DNA from 3 places in the Mangrovibacter sp. MFB070 genome. Region 1 is predicted to be linked to each of the others. Evidence: predicted binding sites of a transcription regulator. Region 1 holds the regulator's gene; each other region holds the start of a gene.
What was found. The regulator PurR, encoded in region 1, represses purine synthesis genes. The targets are predictions, from matches to a motif close to CANGCAAACGTTTGCNTG.
Positions count from the first base shown of each region.

Region 2: the regulator PurR is predicted to act here: its motif matches at 2,705-2,722, upstream of rbsD (D-ribose pyranase).
Region 3: the regulator PurR is predicted to act here: its motif matches at 7,643-7,660, upstream of pyrD (quinone-dependent dihydroorotate dehydrogenase).

Region 1 covers NZ_JJMI01000022.1:521,371-532,256, reverse strand. Annotated here, with positions in the region: gene sodB (superoxide dismutase [Fe]) at 1-187, shown strand, start outside; gene DT73_RS11760 (MFS transporter) at 252-1,418, opposite strand; gene DT73_RS27075 (YnhF family membrane protein) at 1,690-1,779, opposite strand; gene purR (HTH-type transcriptional repressor PurR) at 2,072-3,097, shown strand; gene punR (DNA-binding transcriptional activator PunR) at 3,094-4,023, opposite strand; gene punC (purine nucleoside transporter PunC) at 4,131-5,321, shown strand; gene cfa (cyclopropane fatty acyl phospholipid synthase) at 5,598-6,746, shown strand; gene DT73_RS11730 (riboflavin synthase) at 6,862-7,518, opposite strand; gene mdtK (MdtK family multidrug efflux MATE transporter) at 7,747-9,120, shown strand; tRNA gene DT73_RS11720 (tRNA-Val) at 9,271-9,347, shown strand; tRNA gene DT73_RS11715 (tRNA-Val) at 9,361-9,437, shown strand; gene pykF (pyruvate kinase PykF) at 10,051-10,886, shown strand, end outside.
Region 2 covers NZ_JJMI01000042.1:103,188-114,073, forward strand. Annotated here, with positions in the region: gene ravA (ATPase RavA) at 1-417, opposite strand, end outside; gene kup (low affinity potassium transporter Kup) at 809-2,680, shown strand; gene rbsD (D-ribose pyranase) at 2,875-3,294, shown strand; gene rbsA (ribose ABC transporter ATP-binding protein RbsA) at 3,303-4,799, shown strand; gene rbsC (ribose ABC transporter permease) at 4,812-5,777, shown strand; gene rbsB (ribose ABC transporter substrate-binding protein RbsB) at 5,804-6,691, shown strand; gene rbsK (ribokinase) at 6,759-7,688, shown strand; gene rbsR (ribose operon transcriptional repressor RbsR) at 7,703-8,686, shown strand; gene mdtD (multidrug transporter subunit MdtD) at 8,683-10,077, opposite strand; gene DT73_RS20050 (FadR/GntR family transcriptional regulator) at 10,108-10,797, opposite strand.
Region 3 covers NZ_JJMI01000022.1:124,462-135,347, forward strand. Annotated here, with positions in the region: gene DT73_RS09885 (amino acid aminotransferase) at 1-88, opposite strand, end outside; gene DT73_RS09890 (porin) at 275-1,378, opposite strand; gene asnS (asparagine--tRNA ligase) at 1,926-3,326, opposite strand; gene pncB (nicotinate phosphoribosyltransferase) at 3,503-4,705, opposite strand; gene pepN (aminopeptidase N) at 4,973-7,585, shown strand; gene pyrD (quinone-dependent dihydroorotate dehydrogenase) at 7,754-8,764, shown strand; gene DT73_RS09915 (cell division protein ZapC) at 9,077-9,619, shown strand; gene DT73_RS09920 (YcbX family protein) at 9,607-10,725, opposite strand; gene rlmKL (bifunctional 23S rRNA (guanine(2069)-N(7))-methyltransferase RlmK/23S rRNA (guanine(2445)-N(2))-methyltransferase RlmL) at 10,825-10,886, shown strand, end outside.

The DNA.
Region 1 (10,886 bases):
CAGCCTGGCTATCGTTTCCACTTCTAATGCCGGCACTCCGCTGACTGCAGGCGCGACACCATTACTGACTGTTGATGTGTGGGAACACGCCTATTACATTGACTACCGTAATTCTCGCCCTAACTACCTGGAGCACTTCTGGGCTCTGGTAAACTGGGAGTTTGTTGCGAAGAACCTCGCTGCGTAATCGTACTAACAGTAAAAAGCGAAGCCTGTGCTTCGCTTTTTTTGGGGCGGGGAAAAGAATGACTTCAGTCAGTTGTTTCACAAACACGGTTATCCGCCTGGCGGTTAATCAATACCAGTAGCAACCCTGTTGCGGCAACTATAGCCCCCATAACGGGTACAGTACTGTAACCCAGGCCCGCAGTTATTACCCCACCACCAGCTGCTGCCCCCAGCGCATTCCCCAGGTTAAAAGCACCAATATTAACTGATGAGGCAAGACCCGGCGCTTCACTGGCAACACGCATTACTCGCATCTGTAAAGGCGGAACGACGCCAAAGGTTGCCGCCCCCCAAACGATCATCATCAATGCGGCTCCGGCATGGCTTTTACCCACCAGCGGCACCAGTGCCATACTGGCAATCAGCAGCACCAGGAAACCAACCAGCGTGCCAGTAACCGATTTATCCGCTAACCGCCCGCCCCAGTAGTTCCCAATAGAAAAACCAACACCGACCAGCACCAGCATGGCAGTGACAAACCCAGGTGTTGCGCCTGTAATGGTTTCCAGTACCGGGGCAATATAGGTGTACAGCGTGAACATCGCACCGGCACCCAATACCGTTGTAAGCAGTGCCGCCAGTACCTGCGGCCGGGCAAGAACCTTCAACTCCTTCGCCACATCCGGCCTGTGGCCTTTGATACTTGCCGGAATAGTCATAAACAAACTGAACATAGCTACCAGCCCCAGCGCACCGATCCCCAGGAAAGCCATACGCCAGCCAATATACTGCCCAAGCCAGGTTGCCGCGGGCACCCCACCAATATTGGCAATTGTCAGCCCCATAAACATTGTTGCAACAGCGCTGGCCTGCTTATTCGCGGGGACGACACTGGCAGCCACCACAGCCCCAAGTCCAAAAAATGCTCCATGGTTCAGGCTGGTTATCACACGGGCAAACATCAACATGCCATAATCCGGAGCCACAGCAGAAAGCACATTACCCAAAGTAAAAATACTCATCAGAAAAACCAGGGCGTTTCGCCGTGAATAACGAGATAACAACAAGGTCATCAGTGGAGCCCCAACCATTACCCCAACGGCATAGGCGCTAATCAGCATGCCGGCAGCGGGAATCGACACATGAACCCCTTCAGCAATAACCGGCAACAGCCCCATAGGTGAAAACTCAGTGGTACCAATCCCAAAGGCCCCTATCGCCAGGGCAAGTAATGGCAAATTGACTTTCATCACTACCTCAATTTTTAGCCTGCGCAAAAAAGCGCGGGCAAAGACAAAAAAGATGAAAACATGATGTCAGTCACACTTCACTTTGAAAAGTGGCAATAGTGATAATAGAGTTTTGCTAAATGGTAAAGAATCAGTGTGGCAGTAAAGAAAATAGCAGGAAGGGAGAAAGGACAACAGCCAGGCGACAGTGTATTAGCAGGCCCTTAGACAGGCACCAAAACTAACAACGCCATCACCTGAGCGATGCTAACTGCGTGAAGCAGTACAGGCCTTAATGCAGGATGGCAATCAGCGCCGTTGCAACAATCAGACCTAAGGTAATAACAGTCGTAGTCAGTGAATATCTCAATTCAGTTGGCATGATTAATTCCTTATTCCCTGTAAAAAGTGGGTGTAGATCATTTTTACACAGTTTGGCCGTAAAATCCTTAAAGATTTAGTTTGATATGTGCTTTAGCACTTCCACTTTTACTCAATATAAGACAAAATCGCACGCTGACTTATTACGTACCGGCCACTATCCCCTCCTTTTCGTTTAATGTCGCAATCCCGGCATGCTGGCAACCCAATTCGTTGCTTACAGGGGTAAGCCCAGGCAAACGTTTAACCAATTAGTTTTCAGGAGTTTAGGATATGGTCTGGAGTGACATCGAATGGCAACTATAAAAGACGTCGCGAAACGCGCAAACGTTTCCACTACAACCGTATCACACGTTATTAACAAAACGCGTTTTGTTGCGGAAGACACCCGTAATGCGGTGTGGGCAGCAATCAAAGAGCTGCATTATTCACCCAGCGCGGTAGCCCGCAGCCTGAAGGTGAACCACACAAAATCAATTGGCCTGCTTTCTACCAGCAGTGAAGCTCCCTATTTCGCTGAGATTATTGAAGCGGTGGAGAACAGCTGTTTCGCCAAAGGCTACACTCTGATTCTCGGCAATGCGCACAATAACTTTGAAAAGCAGCGTGCCTACCTGTCCATGATGGCGCAAAAGCGTGTCGATGGCCTGTTAGTTATGTGTTCAGAATACCCCCAGGAACTGCTTTCTATGCTGGAAGAGTACCGCCACATTCCGATGGTGGTTATGGACTGGGGTGAAGCACGGGCAGATTTTACCGACTCGGTCATTGATAACGCCTTCGAAGGCGGTTACATGGCTGGCCGGTATTTGGTCGAACGCGGGCACCGGGAAATTGGCGTGATATCAGGCCAACTGGAACGTAACACAGGTTCAGGGCGGCTTTCCGGCTTCATGAAAGCAATGAACGAAGCCGGTATCAATGTCCCTGAGTCATGGATTGTTCACGGCGATTTCGAACCTGAATCCGGCTACAACGCCATGCAGCAAATTCTTACCTGCCCGCAGCGGCCTACAGCTGTGTTTTGTGGCGGAGATATTATGGCGATGGGTGCTATTTGCGCGGCAGACGAAATGGGGCTGCGTGTGCCACAGGATATCTCGATTATTGGGTACGATAACGTGCGCAACGCGCGTTACTTTACCCCGGCACTGACCACCGTTCACCAGCCCAAAGATTCTCTCGGCGAAACGGCATTTAATATGCTGCTCGACAGAATTATCAATAAGCGCGAGGAGTCTCAGACAATTGAGGTTCATCCCCGCCTGATTGAACGCCGTTCAGTGGCCGATGGCCCGTTCAGAGATTATCGCCGTTAATCACCTTGCGGGAGCTGGCCTGGCTCCCGCAACCACTCACTGTTCAGTGTGCTGCTGTCGCCCAGGTAATCCAGTACCCACTGTAAAGCCGGTGAGGCATCACTTTGCCGCCATGTCAGGCAACAAGCCGAGTCCGGGTAAGGGTTTTCAAGTTGCACGCTGACCCATTCCCCGCGGTCAATAAACGGCTGCGCCATATGTGCCGGAACCATGCCGATACCGATGCTGTCACTCAGGCAGGCGAAACCACACTGCCAGTCTGGTACCACTATCCGGCGCTGATTACTGAGTTGCCAGGTTATCCTTTTCGGTAGTTCACGCGATGTATCTTCCAGAACCAGAGACGGCCACTGGCGAAGTATGTCATCACCAATTGCACCGTTTATCTGCGCAAGCGGATGCGATGCCGCAACCACACAGCACCATGCCAGGCTACCCATATCACGAAAGCCGTAACGCCCACCAACAGGCACAGCCTGGGTCGCGCCAATTGCCAGTTCTACCCGGCCATCAGCCAGTGCATCCCACACACCATTGAACACTTCCGGCCGCACATGCAATTCCACATCCTGGAAATGGTGATAAAAATCTTGTACCAACTGACGGGTTCTTGCCGGGCGAACGATGGTGTCAACCGCAATCGCCAGTGAACCACGCCAGCCATTCGCTATTTGCTGGCACTGCAGGCGCGTTTCATGCATTTTTTTGATAACACTGCGGCCCTCCTGCAAAAAACAGCGCCCGGCGGGGGTCAGTTCTACATCTTTATGGCGGCGTTCAAACAGCTCGACCGACAGCCAGGATTCCAGTTGCCGCACCGTATAACTGATTGCCGAAGGGACACGGTGCAACTCCTGTGCCGCACCAGTAAAACTGCCATTACGAGCCACGGCATCCACCACTTCAAGCGCATATTCTGACCACATAACCTGCCTGCAAAATTTTTGAAAGGAACATCCAAATTTTAGCGTTTCACAACGGCGGATGCACTTTTTACACTCACGCCACGAATTTTGTTATATCAGGATTGACCATGAGCGCCTCTCGCCTCTTTATTACCTGGCTTGCCGGACTTAGCATGCTGGGCTTTTTAGCAACCGATATGTACCTGCCTGCATTTAGTGCCATTCAGGTTTCACTGGGGGCTCCCCCGTCGGCCATCAGCGCCAGTTTGAGTGTGTTTCTCGCCGGTTTTGCTCTGGCTCAATTAATTTGGGGCCCGCTTTCTGACCATTTTGGCCGCCGCCCTGTTCTGTTAAGCGGGCTGGTGATTTTTGCACTGAGTTGTGCCGGGATTTTTTTCGTCACTTCGCCAACCGCATTTCTGGTATTGCGGTTTATTCAGGCGGTTGGGGTGTGTTGCGCAACAGTAAGTTGGCAGGCGCTGGTTACTGACCGTTTCTCCGGGCAGCAGGCGAATCGTGTTTTTGCCACTATCATGCCTCTGGTTGCGCTTTCCCCGGCACTGGCTCCTCTTGCCGGTAGCTGGGTACTGCGCCATTTTGACTGGCAGGCGATATTCGCCTGCCTGCTGCTCATCACACTTTTGCTGATTTTACCCCTCTGGCATTACACCAGTGCACAACGCCCACAACGTACAGCGCATTCTCAACCCACCCTTTATTCCTCTTTGCTGCGCCATAAAGGGTATTGTGGGAATGTCATTATTTATGCAGCCTGCTCAGCCAGCTTTTTCGCCTGGCTCACGGGTTCCCCCTTTATTCTTCACCAAATGGGTTATGAGCCTGAAGCAATTGGACTGAGTTACGTACCACAAACTCTGGCTTTTTTGCTGGGCGGTTTTGGTTGCCGTAGTGCACTGAAAAAGTGGCAAGGGCAGCAAATGCTACCCTGGTTGTTGGGGATATTTGCTGTGAGTGTGTCCGCTGTTTTTGGTGTCTCGCTGACCACATCCCCTTCTTTGACCAGCCTGCTGGCACCCTTCTGCCTGATGGCGCTGGCAAATGGTGCAATTTACCCTATTGTCGTTGCACAGGCTCTGCAGCCGTTTTCCCAGGCTGCCGGGCGGGCCGCTGCATTACAAAACGCCCTTCAGTTAGGCTTGTGTTTCCTGGCAAGCCTGCTGGTTTCCATGATGGTATCCACACCCCTGATAGCCACCACCAGCATTATGTTAAGCACACTGGTTCTGGTTTGGGTAGGTTACCAGTTACAGGCAATCGCCATTGCCAAAAACCCTCATCCCGCCGGGTCCTCACGTTAGCGATAATGTCATTTTTTTGTAATTAGCTTGCTAACAATTTTCTATTGAATCACATTTTTACGCGGCATATACTGATATGAGGCTCGGGATACCGGGCCTGCAATCATTTTTCGGGGGCTCTGACTCCCGCTTTCAGATGGCCTGTCGTCAGGCGACCACCTGCTTTTATACCGTGTCCGGTTCCGGGCTTATGTTTTTGCTGTGAGACAATTCACAATGTCAAATTAGCGACTACGCTTTTTTAGTGTCTGCTCACAGTCAGGTGATGGAGAAACTATGAGTTCATCGTGTATAGAAGAAGCCGCGATAAAAGATAATGAATGGTTCCGCATTGTCAGTGAGTTGCTGTCACGTGCGGGTGTCGCGATAAATGGTAATAGTCCTGCGGACATCCAGGTCAAAAATCCTGATTTCTTTAAACGCATACTGCAGCAAGGTTCTTTGGGGCTGGGTGAAAGTTATATGGACGGCTGGTGGGATTGCGACCGTCTTGATCTGTTTTTCACCAAAGTCCTCAGAAATGGTCTGGAAAACCAGGTACCCCATCATTTTAAAGATACTTTGCGTGTTCTGTCCGCTCGTCTGTTTAATCTGCAAAACCGTAAACGTGCCTGGATTGTTGGTAAAGAGCATTACGACCTGGGTAATGACCTCTTCACCCGAATGCTCGATCCTTTTATGCAGTATTCCTGTGGCTACTGGAAAAAAGCCACTGACCTGGAAACTGCACAGCAGGATAAACTGAGAATGATCTGTGAAAAACTGCAGCTCAAGCCGGGAATGACCTTGCTGGATATAGGTTGTGGCTGGGGTGGGCTTGCAGCATTTGCAGCGAAAAATTACGGTGTGTCGGTGTACGGTGTAACAATTTCTGCTGAGCAGCAAAAACTGGCACAGGCGCGTTGTGAAGGGCTGGATGTCACAATATTGCTGCAAGACTACCGTGACCTGACGATGCAATTTGATCGTATTGTTTCTGTAGGTATGTTTGAGCATGTCGGGCCTAAAAATTATGCCACCTACTTTGCTGTAGCTAACCGGTGTCTTAAGCCTGAAGGGATCTTCCTGCTGCATACTATTGGATCCAACAGAACAGACAACAATGTCGACCCATGGATAGATAAATACATTTTCCCCAATGGTTGTCTGCCTTCAGTGAAGCATATCGCTCAGGCCAGTGAACCTTATTTTGTTATGGAAGACTGGCATAATTTTGGTTCAGATTACGATAAAACACTGATGGCCTGGTACCAGCGCTTCCAGGAATACTGGCCCGAAATAGCCGATAACTATTCGGATCGGTTTAAACGGATGTTCACCTATTACCTGAACGCCTGTGCAGGTGCGTTTCGTGCACGAGATATTCAATTGTGGCAGGTTGTCTTCAGCCGCGGCATTGAAAATGGCCTGCGTGTTCCGCGCTGAATAAATGCCCGATATGTTAAAAAACCACCAGCAGGTGGTTTTTTAATTTGAACGCGGAGTATTCGCTTATACCCGGCTCAACCAACGCGTTAAAACGTGAGCCGGGATACCTGACTCAGTCCTGCTTTTCGGCCAAAACCTGGCTCAGGCTGGCAGCACTTGCGTCCCGGCTTGCCAATACGCGCTCCACAGTATCAACAATCGCCTGCGTTTGCGGGTCGATTTCAATATTAACCCGTTGCCCCAGTTTACGCGTACCCAGCGTAGTACGGTGCAATGTTTCCGGAATTAAATGTACGCAAAAACGGGTGGCAGTAACTTCGCCTACTGTCAGGCTGATGCCATCGATACCGATGTAACCTTTATGCAGGATGTACTTCATCAGGGAGGCATCCTGAATTTTAAACCAAATCTGGCGGTTATTTTCAGAGGTGATAATTTTCGCCACCTCAGCAGTAGTCATAATATGGCCAGACATTAAGTGGCCACCAATTTCATCGCTGAATTTTGCCGCACGCTCAACATTGACCAGCGAGCCTGGTGTAACGTCACCAAGATTGGTGATACGCAGTGTCTCTTTCATTAAATCAAAACTGACGCGATTGGCGTCTATTCCTGTTACTGTCAGGCAACAACCGTTATGTGCGACTGAAGCCCCTTCTTCCAGGCCCGGTAGCATTGAGTCTGGCAGTTCCACAACATGTGTACGAAAGTTTTCTTTTTCATCGATAGCCACTACGGTGGCTGTTCCCTGCACAATACCCGTAAACATATTCTCTCCCGCAGCGGTTTCACCCCGCCTGAATTTTACAAAATAAGAAGCACAATAACAGGTGGCCCTGGTGCATGCCAGCTAACCATTAACGGCACTATTTTTTTTCACTGGCGTAATAGTAAACTCCCGCTACAATAGTCTGGCGATTTCCTCAGTCTTATCCCCCTGCTGCCAGGTGAGGCGGCATTTAATTCTTTCCTGGAACAAAAAGATATAGGTGTACTCGTGCAGAAGTATCTAACAGAAGCGCGTCAGTTATTAGCACTGGCTATTCCGGTTATTCTTGCGCAAATCGCCCAAACAGCAATGGGCTTTGTGGATACCGTAATGGCCGGGGGTTACAGTGCCACGGATATGGCAGCCGTTGCGATAGGGACTTCAATCTGGTTCCCCGCAATTCTGTTTGGTCATGGTCTGTTACTGGCGCTGACGCCGGTCGTTGCGCAACTTAATGGTTCTGGTCGCCGTGAAAAAGTGGCGCTCCAGGTTCGCCAGGGGTTCTGGTTGGCTGGCATTGTTTCCGTGTTGATAATGGCCGTGTTGTGGAACGCAGGCTATATCATCCATGCCATGAAAGATATCGACCCGGCAATGGCGGATAAATCCGTGGGTTATTTGCGCGCATTGCTCTGGGGCGCCCCTGGCTATCTCTTCTTCCAGGTCGTGCGTAACCAGTGTGAAGGGCTGGCAAAAACTAAACCCGGGATGGTGATGGGGTTTATTGGTCTGCTGGTCAACATACCGGTTAACTATTTGTTCATTTATGGTCATTTCGGTTTCCCTGAACTGGGCGGTGTGGGTTGTGGTATCGCCACCGCGATGGTGTTCTGGGTCATGTTCGGTTGCATGTTGTGGTGGTCGCATCGCGCACGCAGCCTGCGCGATATTTATGCGGTAGAGATTTCCGGCGGCCCGGACTGGAAGCTAATATGGCGTCTGGTGCAACTCGGTCTGCCTATCGCACTGGCATTGTTCTTCGAAGTGACACTCTTTGCCGTGGTAGCTTTGCTGGTTGCACCGCTGGGTATTGTTGATGTTGCAGGCCACCAGATTGCCCTGAACTTTAGTTCACTGATGTTTGTATTACCCATGTCTCTTGGGGCTGCTGTCACGATTCGGGTCGGTTTTCGTCTTGGGGAAGGATCCACGCCCGCGGCTAAAATTTCCGCATTGTCCGGGCTGCTGCTTGGCGTTTGTATGGCAGCTGTTACCGCGGTGTTTACCGTCACTTTCCGGTATCACATTGCCACGCTGTATAATGAAAACCCCGCAGTTGTGGCGCTGGCAGCACACCTTATGTTGCTGGCAGCGGTATACCAGATTTCAGACTCAATACAGGTTATTGGTAGCGGGATACTACGCGGTTACAAAGATACCCGCTCCATCTTCTACATTACTTTTATTGCCTACTGGGTTATTGGCCTGCCTTCGGGCTACCTGTTGGCACTCACGGATGTTATCGTTGCACCGATGGGGCCCGCAGGCTTCTGGACCGGGTTCATCCTTGGGTTAACTTCCGCCGCCATATTAATGATGATACGGATGCGCTTCCTGCAAAAACAACCTGCTGAACGCATCCTGCGCCGGGCAGCTCACTAATCAAACAGCCGCCATATACTGGTGGCTGTTTTTGCATCGTTCTGCACACTTGTCCAGCAATTGCGTGAATGGCAAAAGAAAATTGTTATTTTTCTCTTGTCACCAAACGGCACTGCCGTTAATATGCGTCCCGCTGTAAGGCACTGTGATGCGTTCATAGCTCAGTTGGTTAGAGCACCACCTTGACATGGTGGGGGTCGTTGGTTCGAGTCCAATTGAACGCACCATTCTTACTTTTGTGCGTCCGTAGCTCAGTTGGTTAGAGCACCACCTTGACATGGTGGGGGTCGGTGGTTCGAGTCCACTCGGACGCACCATTCAAGTGTTTCTCTTCGCCAGTTCCGTATTATCTCCCGTTTGAATTTACCCTTTCAGTCACACATGTTCTCTGTGTGCTTCGTGCTTTTGCCGGCAGGGAACAAGGCATTTTTTGTTAAAAGAAGTAAGAAATACCCATTTCAGGCAAGTAAATGTATAAAACAGCTATTTTGAATACTTTTTCTGCCAGCCATCTATTAAGTAACGCTTCAGCCCTTTTGTTGTGCACCTTTCAGCTCACGCGCCCTTTTCTTCTCATAGCGCATAAAACAAAACTAACCTGATGATAACAAATCATTGTGACTGTGCCTGAATTCCTTATGAAACGCCGTTTTTATTTTCATTCTTCTGTGATTTAGGATTATAATAGCGCCTATCATTGGTTTTGAATGGTTTCAGCAAATTGGACAGTTTCTTTCTGCAAAATTGCCCTTACTCGCCTCCACAGCCTGAAACTCAAGCACACTTAATTCTGCACGCTTTTCTTTCGTCACCTATTCTTAAATTTCGGGTGGTGTCGCAACACTGTAATTCTGATTTCCGCTCTTGCCGCTATCAACCGGCGGCTGGAGAACAATTCCTCAACCTTCTCAACTTACAGATAAGATTGTCATGAAAAAGACCAAAATCGTTTGTACTATCGGCCCAAAAACCGAATCTGAAGAAATGCTGACTAAAATGCTCGAAGCGGGCATGAATGTGATGCGTTTAAACTTCTCTCACGGAGATTACGAAGAACACGGTCAGCGCATCAAAAACATGCGTAATGTCGTGGCAAAAACGGGTAAGCACGCAGCGATTCTGCTGGATACCAAAGGTCCTGAAATCCGCACCATGAAACTGGAAGGCGGTAATGATGTTTCTCTGAAAGCCGGCCAGACATTCACCTTTACTACTGACAAGACTGTGGTTGGTAACAGCGAAATTGTTGCTGTGACCTATGAAGGCTTTACGGCTGACCTGTCTGTTGGTAATACCGTCCTGGTTGATGATGGCCTGATTGGTATGGAAGTAACCGCCATCGATGGCAACCGTGTGGTGTGTAATGTACTGAACAACGGCGACCTGGGTGAAAACAAAGGGGTTAACCTGCCAGGTGTTTCCATCGCGCTGCCAGCACTTGCTGAAAAAGACAAACAAGACCTGATCTTTGGTTGCGAACAAGGCGTTGACTTTGTTGCAGCATCTTTTATTCGTAAACGTTCCGACGTTGAAGAAATTCGTGCCCACCTGAAAGCCCATGGTGGTGACAACATTCAGATCATCTCCAAAATTGAAAACCAGGAAGGCCTGAACAATTTTGACGACATCCTTGAAGCGTCTGACGGCATCATGGTTGCCCGTGGCGACCTGGGTGTAGAGATCCCAGTAGAAGAAGTTATTTTCGCTCAGAAAATGATGATCGAAAAATGTATCCGCGCACGCAAAGTGGTTATCACTGCAACGCA
Region 2 (10,886 bases), on a different contig from region 1:
ACCATTACGAAACCGCCGTTCGTTTATTGCTGTGAGTAATGTATTCAGTATCGCCGGCCCTGCTTTCCAAATTTCATCCAGAAAAACAATCTCTGCATCGGGCAGATACCCTTGAGTAAGACGTTCATAGCGCCCTTCATCTTTCAATGCCTGGATTGATAAAGGGCCAAAAACTTCTTCCGGGGTAGAAAAACGGGTCATCAGGTATTCAAAAGCGCGGGCATGGCGGAATGCGAACTTCAGGCGGCGTGCTATCAGGCTTTTGGCAATACCCGGTGGGCCTAACAGAAAAACACTTTCACCACTGAGTGCTGCGAGCAGGCACAACCTGATGGCATGCTGACGTTCATATAAGCCTTTTTCCAGTGCCTGGCTTAGGCGCGAAATTCTTTCTGCCAGTAAATGTGCTTGAGCCATAATTTATCTGTTTCTCACCCGATTAATGCGATGTATCGGAAGTATATACGCTTCGCTCTGTATGCTGCAGTATTGCCAGGTCTTCGTTGTGTTATTCGTGATAAACGTTTTTTCACTAAGACAAGGCAGAGACTGCGTGGTTTTTCATCATGGTTGTTACGTCCGGCCCGGGTTATTCACTACATCATTCAGACCTTACTGAGATGATGTGGCCTATAGCTGTTTCTTATAGATACTAAAATAAGCCTGGAATCAGTGTATAAGTTATTTGCGCTAAATTAACTGGATACGATTTAGGGGTACGATTTTTTTCACAATCGTGCATACTGAGCGCTTTTTGTGGGCCAAGGGACTAAGCGCACGAGTTAAATCTAAACGAAAAGATTAGTCTATGAGCACTGAAAATAAGCAGGCTTTGCCAGCGGTCACACTGGCGGCTATCGGGGTGGTTTACGGCGATATAGGTACCAGTCCGCTTTATACGCTGCGTGAATGTCTCTCCGGTCAGTTCGGTTTTGGCGTTGAATATGGCGCGGTATTGGGTTTTTTATCACTGATTTTTTGGTTACTGGTTTTTGTTGTTTCCATTAAGTATCTGACTTTTGTTATGCGTGCCGATAACGCAGGCGAAGGGGGGATACTGACATTAATGTCGCTTGCCGGGCGCAATACTACGGCTAAAATGACGTCAGTTCTGGTTATTATGGGGCTGATTGGCGGCAGTTTTTTCTATGGGGAAGTCGTTATCACCCCGGCAATTTCGGTTATGTCCGCCATTGAAGGTCTGGAAATTGCGGCTCCGTCACTGGATGCCTATATCGTTCCACTTTCTATTATTGTCCTGACACTGCTGTTCATGATTCAAAAGCATGGGACAGGAATGGTTGGCAAACTTTTTGCGCCAATTATGCTGGCCTGGTTTGCCGTACTTGCCGTGTTAGGTGCCAGAAGTATTATGGCTAATCCGGAAGTTCTTAATGCAATTAATCCCATTTGGGCTGTGCGTTTCTTTATTGAGCATAAAGAAGTGTCGTTCCTGGCGTTGGGTGCGGTTGTGCTTTCTATTACCGGTGTTGAAGCGTTGTATGCCGACATGGGGCATTTTGGCAAACTGCCGATTCGTATAGCCTGGTTTGCGGTGGTGCTACCGTCTTTGATATTGAACTACTTTGGTCAGGGGGCTTTATTACTGAAAAACCCTGAAACCATCAAGAACCCCTTCTTCTTGTTAGCGCCTGACTGGGCACTGATTCCGTTGTTAATTCTGGCAACGCTGGCAACAGTTATCGCCTCCCAGGCTGTTATTTCCGGGGTCTTTTCATTAACCCGGCAGGCTGTGCGCCTGGGTTACCTGTCGCCCATGAAGATTATTCATACCTCAGAGCGAGAGTCCGGGCAGATTTATATCCCGGTTATTAACTGGATGCTCTATTTCGCAGTTGTGCTGGTGATTATTGGGTTTGAACACTCCAGTAACCTGGCGGCTGCTTATGGGATAGCTGTTACCGGGACAATGGTGCTGACTTCCATACTTGCCTGTACCGTGGCGCGCAAAAACTGGCACTGGAACAAAGTTGTGGTGGGTATCATTTTGGTGACACTACTGTGTATCGACATTCCTTTATTCTCCGCTAACTTGCAGAAGGTGTTGTCTGGTGGTTGGTTGCCGCTAACCCTTGGCTTGCTGATGTTTATTGTTATGACAACCTGGAAAAGCGAGCGTTTTCGCCTGCTGCGCCGGATGCATGAACATGGCAACTCTCTGGAAGCTATGATTGCCTCCCTGGAGAAATCGCCGCCGGTGCGAGTTCCGGGTACTGCGGTATATATGTCTCGGGCACTTAATGTGATTCCATTCGCTCTGCTGCATAACCTTAAACACAATAAGGTACTGCATGAACGCGTGATTTTACTTACCCTGCGTACTGAAGATGCACCCTATGTTCACAATGTGCGGCGTGTCTCCATTGAACAGCTTTCCCCCACGTTTTGGCGGGTGGTTGCCAGTTATGGGTGGCGTGAAACGCCAAATGTTGAAGAAGTATTCCACCGTTGCGGCCTGGAAGGATTAACCTGCCGAATGATGGAAACCTCTTTCTTTATGTCGCATGAGTCTTTGATTATTGGCGGAAAAAGGCCGTGGTATCTGCGGTTGCGTGGCAAGTTGTTTATTTTGTTGCAGCGTAATGCATTGCGGGCACCAGACCAATTTGAAATTCCTCCTAACCGAGTTATCGAACTGGGTACTCAGGTCGAAATCTAACGCGCCTATTCTGATGCTGGCAAGGACGCCAGTGTTTGCCTTCCTTTCCCTGTTACTTGCTTCATTTTGCTCCGTAGTCAAAATCAGCGAAACGTTTCGATAGCGATCACATTTCTTTAACTCATCTGTTGTTGAACCCACTTTCAGGACGCTAAACTCTTTTCAGCGAAACGTTTCGCTGATGGAGTGTAAAGATGAAAAAAGGCACTGTACTGAACGCTGACATTTCTTCTGTTATTTCCCGTCTGGGGCATACAGATACTATCGCCATTGGTGATGCCGGGCTTCCAGTTCCAGCATCAATCCAACGTATTGATCTGGCATTGACTCATGGTGTGCCTGGCTTTTTGCAAGTTTTTGGCGTGGTAATACAAGAAATGCAGGTTGAGGCGGTGACTCTGGCTGAAGAAATTAAGCAGCACAATCCCACTCTTCATGAAACGTTGCTTGAGCAAATCAGGCAGCTGCAGCAACACCAGGGGAATCAAATAGAAGTGACCTATGTCCTTCATGAAAAATTTAAAAAACAAACCGCAGATTGTAAGGCGGTCATTCGCAGCGGGGAGTGTTCCCCGTATGCGAATATTATTCTTCACGCAGGCGTGACCTTTTAGGGGTTTCTATGGACGCGTTACTGCAACTCAAAGGGATCGATAAAGCGTTCCCGGGCGTAAAAGCCTTATCAGGTGCTTCATTAAATGTCTGGCCGGGCCGGGTTATGGCGCTGGTGGGCGAAAATGGTGCGGGTAAATCCACCATGATGAAAGTGCTTACAGGTATCTATTCCCGTGATGCCGGAGAACTTCTTTGGCTGGGAAAAGAGACAACATTCAGCGGGCCTAAAGCTTCCCAGGAAGCGGGTATTGGCATTATTCACCAGGAACTTAACCTTATCCCGCAACTGACTGTAGCTGAGAATATTTTTCTTGGCCGCGAGTTTGTTAACCGGGTTGGGCGTATTGACTGGAAACGTATGTATCGCGAAGCCGATGCACTGCTTAAGCACCTGAATTTACGTTTTACCAGTGACTACCTGGTGGGTGACTTATCTATCGGCGACCAGCAAATGGTTGAAATCGCCAAGGTGCTGAGTTTTGAATCCCGCGTCATCATTATGGATGAACCAACGGATGCCCTGACTGATACCGAAACTGAGTCGTTGTTCCATGTCATTCGTGAGCTGAAAGCTCAGGGGCGTGGCATTGTTTATATTTCGCATCGTATGAAAGAGATCTTTGAAATTTGCGACGATGTGACCGTGTTTCGTGACGGGCAATTTATTGCCGAACGTGAAGTCAGCTCGCTTACAGAAGACAGCCTGATAGAAATGATGGTTGGTCGTAAACTCGAAGAGCAGTATCCGCATATTGATAACCTGCCTGGCGATATTCGCCTGAAAGTGGATAACCTGTGCGGGCCAGGTGTGCATGGCATTAGTTTTACGTTACGTAAAGGCGAAATCCTGGGCGTTTCAGGGCTGATGGGCGCTGGCCGAACCGAGCTTATGAAAGTGCTATATGGTGCGCTGCAGCGTACCAGTGGTTATGTCACGCTTGATGGGCATGAGGTTGTTACTCACTCTCCACAAGATGGCCTGGCGAACGGCATCGTTTATATCTCGGAAGACCGAAAAAAAGACGGCCTGGTGCTGGGGATGTCCGTTAAAGAGAATATGTCTTTGACTGCCCTGCGCTACTTCAGCCATGGTGGTGGCAGCCTGAAACATAAAGATGAACAACAGGCCGTCAGTGATTTTATCCGCCTGTTTAATATCAAAACCCCCTCTATGAACCAGGTTATTGGTTTCTTATCCGGGGGGAATCAGCAAAAAGTGGCGATAGCCCGCGGTCTGATGACCCGTCCTAAAGTCCTTATCCTTGATGAACCGACTCGTGGTGTGGATGTCGGGGCAAAAAAAGAGATCTATCAGCTTATTAACCAGTTTAAGGCAGAAGGGCTGAGCATCATTCTGGTCTCATCTGAAATGCCTGAAGTGCTTGGTATGAGTGATCGCATTATGGTGATGCATGAAGGGCATCATGGTGGTGAATTTACACGCGAGCAGGCCACTCAGGAAGTCCTGATGGCAGCCGCCGTTGGCAAGCTTACCCGTGTGTAACAGGAGCAAAAAATGAGTACCCAGTCTATTCCATCCCGTCGCTGGTTCAGTAAAGCCTGGCTGATGGAGCAAAAATCGTTGATTGCGCTCCTGGTGTTGATTGCCATTGTATCTACAATGAGCCCTAATTTTTTCACAGTAAACAACCTGTTTAATATTCTCCAGCAAACCTCCGTGAACGCCATTATGGCCGTCGGGATGACGCTGGTTATCCTCACTTCTGGCATTGATTTGTCCGTTGGTTCATTACTGGCGCTAACGGGCGCTGTGGCAGCATCCATTGTGGGGATTGAAGTCAATTCACTGGTTGCCATCGCTGCTGCTCTGGCACTGGGTGCGGCTATTGGTGGCGTTACCGGGGTGATTGTTGCGAAAGGGCGGGTGCAGGCGTTTATTGCCACACTGGTCATGATGCTGTTACTGCGCGGGGTGACCATGGTGTACACCAACGGTAGCCCGGTTAACACGGGGTTTTCCGATAACGCAGACTTGTTTGGCTGGTTTGGTATTGGTCGCCCACTGGGTATCCCAACACCAGTATGGATTATGGCAATCGTGTTCGCTGCTGCATGGTATATGTTGCACCATACGCGCCTGGGCCGTTACATCTATGCGCTGGGTGGTAATGAAGCCGCAACCCGTCTGTCCGGGATTAGTGTTGATAAAGTAAAGATTATTGTCTATTCCCTGTGTGGCCTGCTGGCTTCTCTGGCTGGCATTATTGAAGTCGCGCGTCTTTCTTCTGCTCAACCTACTGCCGGGACGGGGTATGAATTAGATGCGATTGCCGCTGTGGTGCTCGGTGGGACCAGCCTTGCTGGCGGGAAAGGGCGCATTATGGGAACGCTTATCGGCGCGCTGATTTTGGGCTTCCTGAATAATGGTTTGAATTTATTAGGTGTTTCTTCCTATTACCAGATGATCGTCAAAGCGGTTGTAATTTTGTTGGCGGTGCTGGTGGACAACAAAAAGCAGTAATTCATTACTCTACAGGACATCTTGATATGAATATGAAAAAACTGGCAACCCTCGTTTCTGCTGTTGCTTTGAGCGCGACAGTGAGTGCAAATGCCATGGCAAAAGATACCATCGCACTGGTTATTTCTACTCTGAATAACCCCTTCTTTGTTTCCCTGAAAGACGGTGCTCAAAAAGAGGCGAATAAACTGGGTTATAACCTGGTGATTCTGGATTCTCAAAACAACCCGGCGAAAGAGTTGGCTAACGTACAGGATCTGACAGTACGTGGCACTAAACTGATGCTGATTAACCCAACTGATTCCGATGCTGTGGGCAACGCAGTTAAAATGGCTAATCAGGCTAAAATCCCGGTTATCACACTTGATCGTGTGGCAAACCAGGGCACTGTTGTCAGCCACATCGCTTCTGATAACGTTGCTGGTGGAAAAATGGCGGGTGACTTTATTGCGAAAAAACTTGGCGATAACGCCAAAGTTATTGAGTTACAGGGGATTGCCGGGACTTCTGCTGCGCGTGAACGCGGCGAAGGTTTTGCCCAGGCAGTTGCTGCCCATAAATTTAATGTTCTTGCCAGCCAGCCTGCAGACTTCGACCGGACAAAAGGCCTGAACGTTATGCAAAACCTGCTGACTGCGCATCCTGATGTGCAGGCCGTGTTTGCGCAGAATGATGAAATGGCATTGGGTGCGTTACGTGCTTTGCAAACCGCCGGGAAATCAGACGTATTAGTTGTTGGCTTTGATGGCACAGATGACGGTATCAAAGCGGTTGAAAGTGGAAAAATGGGTGCCACAGTTGCCCAGCAGCCTGAGCAAATTGGCGTTATCGGCGTTGAAACGGCAGATAAAGTGCTTAAAGGCGAAAAAGTTGAAGCAAAAATCCCGGTGGATTTGAAACTGGTTACCAAATAATTCGACATTAAGAAAAGCATGGCAGCGCCACCAGTTATGGTGGCGCACTAAAAAGGACATCCTGATAATGAAGACCACTGAGAAGCTTGTTGTTCTGGGGAGTATCAATGCGGACCATATTCTTAACCTTGCACAATTTCCGACTCCGGGGGAAACGGTAACAGGTCAGCATTATCAGGTTGCCTTTGGTGGCAAAGGTGCCAACCAGGCTGTTGCAGCCGGCCGTAGTGGCGCAAATATCTCTTTTATCGCTTGTGTTGGGAGCGATGATATTGGCCAGCAAGTACGTCGGCAGTTAGCCAGCGACAACATTGATGTCTCGCCTGTCGATTCTGTTGATGGGGAATCAACCGGGGTAGCGCTTATTTTCGTTAACCAGGAAGGCGAGAACGTTATTGGTATTCATGCGGGCGCCAATAGCGCACTGACGCCTGAGCGGGTAGAAAAGCACAGTACACTGATTGCCAGTGCATCAGCATTATTGATGCAACTGGAGTCCCCAGTGGAAAGCGTACTTGCTGCGGCCCGTATTGCTCATCAGAACGATACCACTGTTATTCTCAACCCAGCTCCAGCCTGCCCACTTTCCGATGAATTACTGGCTCTGGTCGATATCATTACCCCTAATGAAACGGAAGCAGAGAAATTAACCGGTATTCGCGTTGAAACAGAAGCTGATGCCGCCAAAGCCGCACAAAAATTACATGAGAAAGGTATTGGTATTGTCATGATAACCATGGGAAGCCGTGGTGTGTGGGTAAGTGACGGAAGTATTAATGAGCGTATTGCCGGGTTCAAAGTTAAAGCAGTGGATACGATTGCCGCTGGTGATACGTTTAATGGCGCGCTGGTTACTGCACTGATTGAAGGGAAACCGTTGCGGGACGCCATTCGTTTTGGCCATGCCGCTGCTGCCATTGCGGTAACCCGCAAAGGGGCTCAGCCATCTGTACCATGGCGTGAAGAGATTGACCGTTTTCTTTCTGAGCAAGGATAGTTTTTGTGGCGACAATGAAAGATGTGGCGCGGCTGGCGGGGGTTTCCACATCAACGGTTTCTCATGTCATCAATAATGACCGCTATGTCAGTGACCCGGTACGTGAAAAGGTCGAGTCGGCTGTTAAACAGCTTAACTACGCGCCTTCGGCACTAGCCAGAAGCCTGAAGTTGAACCAGACCCGTACTATTGGAATGCTGATTACCGCCAGTACCAACCCATTTTATTCGGAACTGGTTCGTGGTGTGGAACGGAGTTGTTTCGAACGGGGCTACAGCCTGGTGCTGTGTAATACCGAAGGTGATGAACAGCGTATGAACCGCAATCTGGAAACATTGCTGCAAAAGCGTGTTGATGGGCTGCTGTTATTGTGTACGGAGACTCATCAGCCTTCTCCCGCCATTATTGCGCGTTACCCGGCAATTCCTATTGTGATGATGGACTGGGAGCCATTTAGTGGCCCCAGTGATCTGATTCAGGATAACTCATTACTGGGAGGCGACATGGCCACTCAGTACCTTATTGACAAAGGCTACCAGCGTATCGCTTGTATTACAGGTCCATTAGATAAAACACCTTCCCGCCTCCGTCTTGACGGTTACCGTGCCGCCATGTCTCGTGCTGGGTTAACTATCCCTGAAGGGTATGAAATTACCGGTGATTTTGAGTTTTCGGGTGGGTACCAGGCCATGCAGTCATTACTTGCGTTACCTGAGCGGCCTGACGCTGTTTTTGCCGGTAATGATGCAATGGCTGTTGGCGCATATCAGGCTCTGTATCAGGCTGGAGTATCTGTGCCTCAGGATATGGCTGTTATTGGCTATGATGACATTGAACTGGCGCAGTATATGACACCGCCACTCACCACTATTCATCAACCAAAAGATGAATTGGGTGAGTTGGCAATTGATGTGCTTATTCATCGTATGGCTGAACCAGCACAGCAGCAGCAGCGTTTACAGCTTACGCCAGAACTCATCATCAGAGGTTCCGCCTAGTCATGCATTTTTCTGGCAATTAAATTTCTCCCGTCTTTCTTCTTCAACATTAAAAAGACGGCGCCAGACAGCATCGTGATTAATCCCATAGTAATAAACGTATGGTGGAATTGCGCAACAGTATCAAGATGCGGAAATCCGGCATAGAACCGTAAAATTACAGCACTTACTGCCACACCAAGGCTTATGGATAATTGTTGTGTAACGGCCAGAACACTGTTCCCGCTACTGGCATTTTCATCAGACAGGTCGGCAAGTGTAATGGTGTTCATGGATGTAAACTGTGTGGACATTGCCATGCCTAAAATGAACAGCGGTAAAATCAGTTCCCACAGTGGCATGCCGGGGGATTGCAGGGCGAACTGAGCAATCATCAGACCAATAAAAGCGGTAATTCCCACCAGTGTGGTGCGGTAGCCGAATTTCCTTAGCACTTGTGTCACTGTCGATTTTGCCAGAATCGACCCAACAGCTGTTGGTGCCATCATGCAACCTGCTATAAACGCCGGGAAACCAAAACCCACCTGAAGCATTAACGGCATCAGGAAAGGAATGCATCCTGTACCAAGGCGGGAGGCTATATTGCCTAAAATACCTACCGAGAATGTGCGTGTTCTGAATAGAGGCAAGGCAATCAGTGGAGCCGGATGGTTATGCGCATGAGCCACATACCCCAGCAGCAAGGCGATTCCTCCCAGCGTAATACTGCCAGCCAGCCAGGGCTCAACAATCTTTTCACCAAATAACTCAACACCACTGGAAATAAGAACCAGACTCAGGCCAAATAACAAAAATCCTGGTAGATCAAAATGCCTTGGGGGTGTCGTGAAATTGGGCATGTACTTTCTGGCATAAAGCAGCCCCATAATTCCTATCGGAATATTAATGAGAAATATCCAGTGCCAGCTCGCCCATGTAACAAGAACTCCTCCCAGTAAAGGCCCTAAAATCGGGCCCACCAGGCCGGGCATAGTGACAAAGTTTAAAACCGGAAGCAGTTCACTGCGTGGGTAAGCACGCAATAGTGCAAGCCTGGCCACGGGCATCATCATAGCCCCACCAACCCCTTGAATGACACGGAAGATGACCAGTTGGCCCAGAGACCCGGATAGCGCGCATGCCAGAGAGCCTAGTGTAAACAAGGTGACAGCAATCATGAAAACCCGGCGTGTACCGAATCTGTCTGCCAGCCACCCGCTAACAGGAATCAACATGGCGACAGTCAGCGTGTAACTGATAATCGCCGATTGCATTGCCAGGGGAGAACGATTCAGGCTGTGAGCAATAGCCGGAAGCGCTGTGTTTAAGATAGTTGCGTCAAGCGCCTGCATAAAGAAAGCCATCGCGGCTATCCATGGCAGGCCAGACATGCTTCGGGCTTTATGGAGCATACCAATCCTGTTTGTACGCCTGGTGTGTGGTTATTTATCTTCAGCCAGCAATGCCTGGCAGGCAATGAACGCCTGTTGGCTGTCGCCCTTTATGATTGCATCGACAATAGCCTGATGGCTGTCGAGCTTGATAACTTCATTGTGAGCAATAGAAGAAAAATAGTTGTAATAAACAGACCTGAACAGGTTCGCAAAAGAAGAAAGAAATGGATTTCCGCTCATGATGTAAATTTGTTCGTGGTAAGTAGTATCTATATCTACCCATATTTCGCGATCATATTTAGTTCGTAGTGCTTTCATATCTTCCATTGTTGATGCCAGGCGGGCTTTTTGCTCACCGGTACCATTACTTGCCGCCAGTGCACAGGCCTGGGGTTCAAGGCTATTACGCATTATCAGGAAGTAATTAACTATTTCACTGAAGTTATCCTGGGTCATCCACCAGGTGAGTAATTCTTTATCGAGGAAGTTCCAGTTGCTGCGGGGCATAACACGCGTACCAATACGTGGTCTGGGAAGCACCATCCCTTTTGCAGCCAGGGTTTTTACAGCTTCACGCACTGCCGTTCGGCTGACGCTGTACAGTTCACCTAACTCCATTTCGCCAGGTAAAATAGACCCTGACTCATACTCGCCAGTCAGTATTTTGCGGGCTAATTTCTCGGCCAGTACCCAGGAAAGGTTCTTTTGGGCCGCCAGTTGTTGTGCATTCAGTGACATGCGGGGTAATCCTCAGGCGTTTTGACTGCTTTAGTATGCCACTCGCGACTCTTTCATGGTGTTTAATTCAGCAAATAACAGCATATTTG
Region 3 (10,886 bases), 400 kb from region 1:
TAATTTTCCCCGGGCGTTCATCAGCACGAAACAAATCGGCCAAACCAAGAATAGGATCAGCAGGCGCGGCAGTTATGTTCTCAAACATGACATTTTTCCATTGTGGTAACAGAAGGAAACTTCGCTATCAGGTTAACGGGAGTTAAGGCAATTGCCAACCGTTTGCCATAAAAAGAGTGACCAGCGGCTAAAGTCAGGCCGATGTGCTGGCAGGAATAAAAAAAACAGGGCCGAAGCCCTGTTTTTATATCCATAACAACAATGTTGTTCGGGATTAGAACTGGTAGGTTACGCCCACAGCAGCCATGTCGTCGTTACCGTTGATGCCACCAACAGCTTTGGTGTAAGCATCATTTTTGTCGAGCAGGTTGACGTAGTAGTCAGCGTACACGTTGAAGTTCTTGTTGAAGTAGTAGGTTGCGCCAACCTGGATAAACTCAGCCAGATCTGCATCGCCACCTTTGAAGTCGCCAGATGCTGCCAGGTCTTTCCCTTTAGTTTTCACGTAAGAGATTGCCGGGCGCAGACCGAAGTCGAACTGGTACTGAGCAGTAACTTCAAAGTTCGTTGCTTTGTTTACGAAATCTTTGTTAGCGTCCAGCAGGGTGTTACGATCTTCACCGTAGGTAGCAGCCAGGTAGATGTTGTTAGCATCGTATTTAGCACCAACACCCCAGGTTTCAGCTTTTTTACCTTCGCCGTCAGCTTGTTGAGTCAGAGTACGGTTGGAGTTGGTGTAAGAAGAGATCAGACCAATACCGTTACCGAAGTCATAACCCAGAGAGTAACCTACGCCATCACCGTTAGACTGGTAAGCGTTGGAGAACTCATTTTTACCCTGGTACTGAACACCAAAGTTCAGGCCATCAACCAGACCGAAGAAGTTGCTGTTACGGTAGGTCAGCAGGCCAGAAGCACGGGCGGTCATGAAGTTGTCCTGGTGGTTACCGTACACAGTCATACCAGAGTAGCTTGGCGCCATATCGGTGTAAGAACCAACATCATAAGCGATACCGTAGTTACGGCCGTAGTCCAGTGAGCCGTAGTCAGCTGCTTTCAGACCAGCGAATGCCAGACGAGTTTTGTTAGTCTGGCTGCCTTCCGGCGCGTTAGCGTAGGCACGGTATTCCCACTGGCCGTAACCAGTCAGCACGTCATTGATCTGAGTTTCGCCTTTAAAACCGATCTGAGCATAAGACTGGTCGCTGCTGCTGTCAGAACCACCCAGGTTACCAGTAGTGGTGAAGTCGTGTTCGCCAACAACTTTACCGTACAGATCCAGTTTATTGCCGTCTTTGTTGTAGATTTCAGCTGCGTTTGCAGCACCTGCTACGAGCAGAGCCGGGATTACCACTGCCAGAATATTGCGCTTCATCATTATTTATTACCCTCATTGGTTTTTTTGTAACACCTGTCATCTCTGCCAATAAACTCTGTAAAAAATTTACGGAACTTCTGCCATGAGTGTGGTGTCTTTCTGTGTCTGAGAGGCATCTTTCCATCCATGTAACCGTTTCGCCAGCCTGAAAGTGCTACAAATGTCGCAATACCGTTTCAGGAAGAAAAAATGTGTAACAATTTATGTATTTTGGGGAACTTTGTGAAGTGCTTCAAATTTCGCAATCCTTTGGCGAATGAGCACACGATAACCAACTTATATATATGAATTGCTTATGCATTATTACCATCGGTCTTTTTTGTGGGCGAAAAATAAACAATCGTGATGCAGACAGGCAGTAGATATGCAGGGGGATTTACATTGCACAATTATTGTGCGCAATGAAACAATTTGGTTAACGGTTACACGGCAGCACAGGTCCTTACGGGCGCTTTGGGGGTGGGTTTTTTAACAGTGAGTGCGAAAAAAAGACCGCAACTTGTGCGGTCTTTGTAGAAATATAACGAAGATTTTCGTCAGCCGTGCATCAGAAACTTGCGTTACGCGGTGTACGTGGGAACGGAATCACATCACGCACATTCTGCACGCCGGTTACGTAGGCAATCAGGCGCTCAAAGCCCAGGCCGAAGCCAGAGTGTGGTACGGTGCCGTAACGGCGCAGGTCGCGGTACCACCAGTAGTCTTCTTTATTCAGGCCCATTTCAGCCATACGGGCATCCAGCACATCCAGGCGCTCTTCACGCTGGGAACCACCAATAATTTCACCAATACCCGGTGCCAGTACATCCATGGCGGCCACGGTTTTACCGTCTTCATTAAGCCGCATATAGAATGCCTTGATGTCTTTCGGGTAGTTTTTCACTACCACCGGAGCTTTGAAATGCTGTTCAGCGAGGTAACGCTCATGTTCAGACGCCAGATCAACGCCCCAGTAAACCGGATTTTCAAACGGATGACCGCATTTTTCGAGGATGGCAACCGCATCGGTGTAATCAACCTGAGCAAAATCAGCTGCAACAAAGCGTTTCAGGCGTTCAACTGCGTCGCTGTCCACACGTTGTGCGAAGAATTCCATATCATCCATACGCTCTTCAAGCACCGCATTGAAGACATATTTCAACATCGCTTCAGCCAGCCCGGCGACATCATCAAGATTCGCAAAAGCAACTTCAGGTTCCAGCATCCAGAACTCTGCCAGGTGGCGGCTGGTGTTGGAGTTTTCTGCACGGAAAGTTGGGCCGAAGGTATACACTTTAGATAACGCGCAGGCGTAAGTTTCCGCATTAAGCTGCCCTGAAACGGTCAGGAAGGCTTCTTTGCCGAAAAAGTCCTGGTCGAAATCGATTTTGCCTTTGTCATCGCGCGGCAGGTTTTCCATATCCAGGGTAGATACCCGGAACATTTCACCCGCACCTTCGGTATCTGATGCCGTAATCAGCGGAGTGGATACCCAGAAAAAGCCCTGCTCATGGAAGAAGCGATGCAGTGCCTGAGCCAGAGTATGGCGAACACGTGCAACGGCACCAATCAGGTTGGTACGCGGGCGCAGGTGGGCAACTTCACGCAGGTATTCAATAGAGTGGCGTTTGGCAGCCATCGGGTAGGTATCCGGGTCGTCAACCCAGCCGGTTACTTCCACACTGGAAGCCTGCAGTTCGACTGACTGGCCCTGGCCGGCAGAAGCAACCACTTTCCCGGTAATTACAACAGAACAACCGGTGGTCAGGCGCAGCACTTCGTCATTGTAATTGGGCAGAGAATTATTAATGACGGCCTGTACCGGATCAAAGCAGGAGCCGTCATAAACGGCGAGGAAGGAAAAGCCAGCTTTTGAATCTCTTCGGGTACGTACCCAACCACGTACGGTGACTTCGCTGTCAACGTTTACGCGGCCCTGGAGTACGTCAGCTACAGGCACAACGCTCATAGTGTTCTCTCTGGTTAGTTATCAATAACGGTTAAATTGCATCCCGCAAAGGGGATATCTATGTTACCTGGCGGACGCCAGCAAACAAGCAGAATTAGAAGGTGTGAAGCAATAAAACTGCTCTGTTGAGCAAAAAGGCACCAAAAGGTGCCTTTCTGACTGAGGAAATCCACGGTTTAGCTGGCTTTTTTCACCTGTGGCAGGTCAAACGCTTTACGCAGGGCACTGACAAACGCTTTGTCATGGCAAATAGTCTTGCCCGGGCTGTCAGATAACTTCGCCACCGGCTTGCCATTACATTCCACCAGTTTAATCACGATATTCAGTGGTTTTACACCAGGAATATCGCAGGTCAGGCGCGTGCCAATACCAAAACCGAGTTTCACGCGCGCCATAAAATGGCGGTACAGCTCAACGGCCCTGGTTAAATCAAGGTTATCAGAGAAAATCAGCGTTTTGGTCAGTGGGTCAATCCCCATGCTCTCATAATGAGCGATGGCTTTTTCACCCCATTCAACCGGGTCCCCTGAATCATGGCGCAGCCCCTGGTAACGCTCTGCAAACTCCGGCCCAAAATCACGCAGAAAAGCATCCATGGTAATGCAATCGGTCAGGGCAATACCTAACTGATCAGGGTACTCTTCCAGCCAGGCTTCCAGTGCAGCTTTTTGGCTACTGGCGAGTTCCGGGCTGATTTGTTGATGTGCCTGGAACCATTCGTGTGCCTGGGTGCCCATTGGGGTCAGTGTGAGCCTGCGGGCAAGGTCGTAATTACTGGTGCCAATAAACCAGGGTTCATGGCTCAGCCGCTCAACAATACTTTGTTGGGTCAGGCGGGAAAAACGGCGCCGCGTGCCGAAATCCATCAGCTTAAAGCCAGACATATCAAGAGAGGCGGTAAGCGCGTTGAATTCCACCAGTTTCTGTTCAAGGTGCTCAAGTGCGAGCGACTGAGGGACATCCGGTGTGCGGAAGCGGTGAACAACCTCACTGATTACCGCCAATAGTGGGACTTCCCACATGATAACTTCACGCCAGGGCCCACGTAAGCGGATATCCAGCTTACCGTTGTTGTTGCTGATGAGAACTTGCCGCGCATCGTAACGGAAAGTGCGCAGCCAGGACAGGTAATCGTCTTTAAAGAAAGGCAAACTTGCCAGCCAGTGGTATTCATCATCGGTTAGCGCCAGGTCTTGCATTGACTCGACTTGTTCGCGAATCGCATCGGCATAGATCCCAAGCAGGTCATCACCGCGGCAACGAAACTCCGCAGCAACATCGACATCATAGTAATGATGAAATACTGCCTGCTGCATATGAAGCTTGTAGGCGTCAGTATCCAGCAGAGAGTGCAAAATTGGGGAAGCGAAATGTGTCATGGTGCGTTTCAGCATCCTCTCACAGGAGCGTTTCCATTAATGGCTAACAGCAGCTAAAGATGCAGGAGTATACCTGGATTATCCGTTTATTAAAGCAGGATCACACCACAACTCGTAATTCTGGTCGAGCGCATTTTGTGCCTCATGTTATGAGGATGTATATTTTCATGCCTTAAATGCTGAAAAGCTGACGATTCTGCATGGAAACAACCCTGCAACAGGAATAGACTGAACCATCATAACTGCAAACTGCCTTAAAGGTGTTTTATGACACAACAGCCACAAGCCAAATACCGCCATGATTATCGTGCGCCGGACTATACCATTACTGACATTGACTTAACGTTTGAATTAGATGCCGGGCAAACCCGGGTTACAGCGGTCAGCCAGGTACAACGGCAGGGGGAAGAAGGGGCGGTGTTACGCCTTGATGGTGAGGATTTGACTCTGGTTTCCCTGGATGTGGATGGGCAACCGTGGCCGGATTACCAACTGGAAAGTGGGGCGCTGGTTGTGAGTAATCTGCCTGCCCGGTTTACTCTGACTATCGTCAATGACATCCACCCGGCACAAAATACTGCGCTGGAAGGGTTGTACCAATCTGGTGAAGCGTTGTGTACACAGTGTGAGGCCGAAGGCTTTCGCCACATTACCTGGTATCTTGACAGGCCGGATGTTCTGGCACGTTTCAGTACCAAAATTATTGCCGACAAACAAACCTATCCTTTCCTGCTGTCCAATGGTAACCGCATGGGGCAGGGGGAGCTGGAAGGTGGGCGTCACTGGGTACAATGGCAGGATCCATTCCCGAAACCTTGCTACCTGTTTGCGCTGGTTGCCGGGGATTTTGATGTCCTGCGCGATACCTTTAAAACCCGCTCCGGGCGCGATGTGGCGCTTGAATTATATGTAGACCGCGGCAATCTTGATCGTGCTGACTGGGCGATGGAATCGCTTAAAAATAGCATGAAGTGGGATGAGCAGCGTTTTGGCCTGGAATACGACCTCGATATCTACATGGTTGTGGCTGTCGACTTCTTCAATATGGGCGCGATGGAGAATAAAGGCCTGAACGTCTTTAACTCCAAATATGTTCTGGCTCGCGCAGAGACAGCAACCGATAAAGACTATTTAAACATTGAGCGCGTTATCGGCCACGAATATTTCCATAACTGGACAGGCAACCGTGTGACTTGCCGCGACTGGTTCCAGTTAAGCCTCAAAGAAGGGCTCACTGTATTCCGCGATCAGGAGTTCAGTTCTGATTTGGGTTCCCGCGCAGTAAACCGTATCAGTAATGTTCGTACTATGCGGGCAATGCAATTTGCAGAAGACGCAAGCCCCATGTCACACCCCATTCGCCCGGATAAAGTTATTGAAATGAATAACTTCTATACCCTTACGGTGTATGAAAAAGGGGCGGAAGTCATTCGCATGATGCATACGCTTCTGGGTGAAGCCGCTTTCCAGAAAGGGATGCAGCTTTACTTTGAGCGCCATGATGGCAGTGCGGCAACCTGCGACGATTTTGTTCAGGCGATGGAAGATGCGTCCAATGTCGATTTGTCACATTTCCGCCGCTGGTACAGCCAGTCAGGAACACCGGTTCTGAGTGTGCAGGACGATTACGACCCGGCAACGGAGCGTTATACCCTGACCATCAGCCAGCAGACACCGCCAACTGCAGAGCAGGCAGAAAAACTACCATTGCATATCCCGTTTGATATCGAATTGTATGACAACGAAGGGAAAGTGATTCCGCTGCAATACCAGGGGAATCCGGTTCATCATGTACTGAACGTGACTCAGGAAAAACAGACATTTGTATTTGATAATGTCTGGTTCCAGCCGGTACCTTCCTTGCTGCGCGAATTCTCTGCGCCGGTCAAACTGGAATATAAATGGAGCGACCAGCAACTGACCTTCCTGATGCGCCATGCCCGCAATGATTTCTCACGTTGGGATGCCGCTCAGAGCTTGCTGTCTACTTACATTAAACTCAACGTGGCACGCCAGCAGGCTGCGCAGCCGTTGTCACTGCCATTGCATGTCGTGGACGCTTTCCGTGCCATATTACTTGATGAGTCAATTGACCCGGCTCTGGCTGCTGAAATTCTGACACTGCCTTCACAAAATGAAATTGCTGAACTGTTCCCGGTCATTGACCCGGGCGCAATCGCTGCGGTGCATGAGGCATTAACCCGTGCACTGGCAGTGGAACTGGCAGATGAATGCCTGGCTGTGTATAACGCAATGAAAGTTGATGCTTATCGTATCGATCATAGCGATATTGGCAAACGTGCCTTGCGTAATACCTGCCTGCATTTCCTGGCGTTCAGCGATCCTGACTTTGCCGATAAGCTGGTTAGCGCACAGTACCACCAGGCTGATAATATGACTGATGCGCTGGCGGCATTGTCTGCGGCAGTCAGTGCCCAACTGCCATGCCACGTATCACTGATGGCTGAGTACGATGAGAAATGGCACCAGGATGGCCTGGTAATGGACAAATGGTTCATTCTGCAGGCAACCAGCCCGGCGGATAATGTGCTGGAAAATGTCCGTGGGTTATTGCAACACCGCTCGTTCAGTATGAGTAACCCGAACCGTATACGTTCGCTGATTGGCGCATTCACCAGCGCTAACCCGGCAGCCTTCCATGCAACTGATGGCAGTGGCTATGCATTCCTGACGGAAATGCTTACGGAACTGAACAGCCGCAATCCACAAGTTGCTTCACGCCTGATTGAGCCGTTGATTCGCCTGAAACGCTATGATGCGTCCCGCCAGGCGTTGATGCGCCAGGCACTGGAAACACTGAAAGGGCTGGATAACCTTTCAGGCGATCTATTCGAGAAAATCACTAAAGCACTTGGGTGATCACCAGAACAGGCCTGTCGTCCGGCAGGCCTGCCACGGTACAAGAGGTTCCCGGGCGAGTAAAACGTTTGCTTGTCCGGCTATTTTTTGTTGCAAGTCAATTCCCTTTCCTGTGCAGATGAATAATAATACTGCCCCGGTTTGCACACCGGGAATCCAGGAGAGTTCATGTACTACCCCTTCGTTCGAAAAGCCCTTTTTCAGCTCGACCCTGAGCGCGCGCACGAATTTACCTTCCAGCAATTACGCCGGGTAACAGGTACACCGCTGGAGTGGCTGGTTCGTCAGTCTGTCCCGGCAAAGCCCGTGACCTGCATGGGGCTGACATTTAAAAACCCACTTGGTCTGGCGGCCGGGCTGGATAAGAATGGCGAATGCATTGACGCTCTGGGCGCAATGGGGTTCGGCGCAATTGAAATTGGTACTGTTACACCGCGAGCACAACCGGGCAACGACAAACCACGTCTCTTCCGCCTGGTCACCGCCGAGGGGTTAATCAACCGCATGGGCTTCAATAACCTGGGCGTTGATAACCTTGTCGAAAATGTCAAAAAGGCGCATTTCGATGGTGTCCTCGGGATTAATATTGGCAAAAATAAAGACACCCCGGTTGAGAATGGTAAAGATGACTACCTGATCTGTATGGATAAGATTTATCCTTATGCCGGGTATATTGCGATCAATATCTCATCACCTAACACCCCAGGTTTGCGGTCATTACAATATGGTGAAGCTCTTGATGATCTGTTGTCTGCGATAAAAAATAAACAGCAACAGTTAGCCGATATTCATCATAAATATGTTCCTGTGGCTGTGAAGATCGCGCCTGATCTTTCCGAAGAGGAATTGATCCAGGTTGCAGACAGTTTACTGCGTCATAATATTGATGGCGTAATTGCAACCAATACCACACTGAGCCGTGAATTAGTGCAGGGCATGCCGAACTGCGATGAAACCGGCGGGTTGAGTGGGCGCCCTTTACAACTAAAGAGCACTGAAATAATCCGTAGTCTGTCTGCCGAGCTAAAAGGGCAGATACCTATTATCGGTGTCGGCGGGATTGACTCTGTCATTGCTGCCCGCGAGAAAATGGCCGCAGGCGCATCTTTGATTCAAATATATTCCGGGTTTATTTTTAAAGGCCCACATCTGATTAAAGATATCGTTACTCATATTTGATACCCACCAATTAAGACAACCAGGGCTTTATTTTTAGCTCTGGTTGTTTTATATTCCTTTTTTGTTGCTTATTTGTGCTTTATAGTCTTTCCTTTAAGTGGTGATATTTAATCGAAAGACCTGCGGCGATACCCTTAAATAACATGGGCGGCAGGTGCAGTGGTTCAGCCATCTAATCTGCAAAGTTTGGTAAAGATATACACCAGCAGCCTGAAGTATGAAGAGGGCTTTTTGCTTACGCTGCAGAAGAAATTGCCTGAGAAATCGTATAAGAAATTGTGTTAATAATTGTGTGAATTACGGGGTCGATTAATGAATATAAAACCCAATGATGCCTGGCAATGGTATTACGATGAAGACCATGACCGCATGATGCTCGACCTGGCGAATGGTATGGTTTTCCGCTCCCGTTTTCCACGCAAAATGCTGACGCCTGATGCCTTTGAAACAAATGGTTTTTGTGTCGATGATGCAGCGCTCTGGTTTTCGTTTGAAGAAAACTGCCGCTGCTTTGATTTAAGCGCAGAACAACAGGCTGAACTGGTGCTCAATGCATTAGTTGCTATCCGTTACCTTAAACCTCAGATGCCAAAAAGCTGGCATTTTGTTGCTCATGGCGAAGAGTGGCAGCCTGCATTAGCTTCTCCCGCCAATGTCTGGCTTAGCGATGACCAGCAGTGTGTCCGCCTGCTGGTAGTCGAACCGGGTGAAAACGCGGCATTGTGCCTGTTGGCTCAACCTGCATTGACCCTGGCCGGGCGCACTATGCAGTTAGGGGATGCCATTAAAATAATGAATGACCGCTTACGGCCATTCACTGATGAGAATGCACAAAGCCTTGATCAGGCGGTTTGATTCTCAGCCACTTTTATATCCCCGCAAGGCACACAGCTACAGGCAAGAATTGTGTCACCGTTGATGGCATTTTTTTTCAACGGGGTGACTTGCCCTTCCACTAAACGCACCCGGCAGCATCCGCAAACCCCCGCGCGGCAAGAATAAGGCACTTTTATTCCCTGTTGCTCCAGTTGCTCCAGCAAAATTTGCTGGTTGTCGCCATGGAATGTCGTGCCTTGCCAGTCAATGCTAACCCCGGCAGCCTGTGCAACCACGCTAACAGTCTCATCCGCGGTTTCGCCAGCGATATAAACTTTTGCGGGTTTGGTAGACAGAATCTGTACTTCATCGCCCTGGCGAATGATGCCACTGGTACGGGCAACCAGGTTCTGGCCGAAATCAACATCACCATTGTCCTGAGCAGTACGAAAACTTTGCAGGGTTTTCAGCGGTTCACCAGAAGGGTGTTTGCGCCCTCTTTCGGGGCTGACGGTGGTCAGAATGCAGCGGCTACAAGGTTTCACGACATCAAATACGACACTGCCAATACGAATAACCTGCCAGGTATCTTCTTCCCAGGCTGCAGCACCGGAAACCACCAGGTTTGGGCGGAACTGGTTCATACTGACACTGGCGGGGCAACGTTGTTGTAAGTCGCGCAGTGAACTCTCACTGGTCAGCAGGAAAGGGTAACCGTCGGCAAACCCCAGCGGAACGTCATCCCGCTTTTTAACCCGGCGGGTCAGTGTTGGCCCTACCCAGCGTAGCTCTACCGGGTGAGGGAAAAACGTGCTTAACCAGCGGTTGACGTCATCAGGTGCAATCAGTGCAGTAAAATGATTCCCCCAGACTTCTGTAGGGGCTGGCGTGGGCTGAAAATCGTCAAACAGAACGGTGGCACTGGTGCCATCAGGTGCCTGAAGAAACAGGCCATTGTTCAGAAGACCCGGTGTAAACAGCACCATTTCCGGGTACTGGCGTGCCGTGACAAAGGTACCGTCGGTTTTCGTAATCATGAAGATGCGGTCAAATGCCGGTCCCTGAATATCGACCTGGCTGTGGGATACTTGTATCCCCCGCATCGACTTGACTGGATGGATAAACAAACGAGATAAGGTAACCACATTGTCTCCCTGCACGAATAAATAAAAGGGCAACTTTATGACATGTGTGCCGGATTAGCTATAATGCGCAACAATTTTAATGAAAGACAAAGTGAAACTATGAACTCTCTGTTTGCCAGCACGGCGCGTGGGCTTGAAGAACTATTAAAGACCGAACTGGA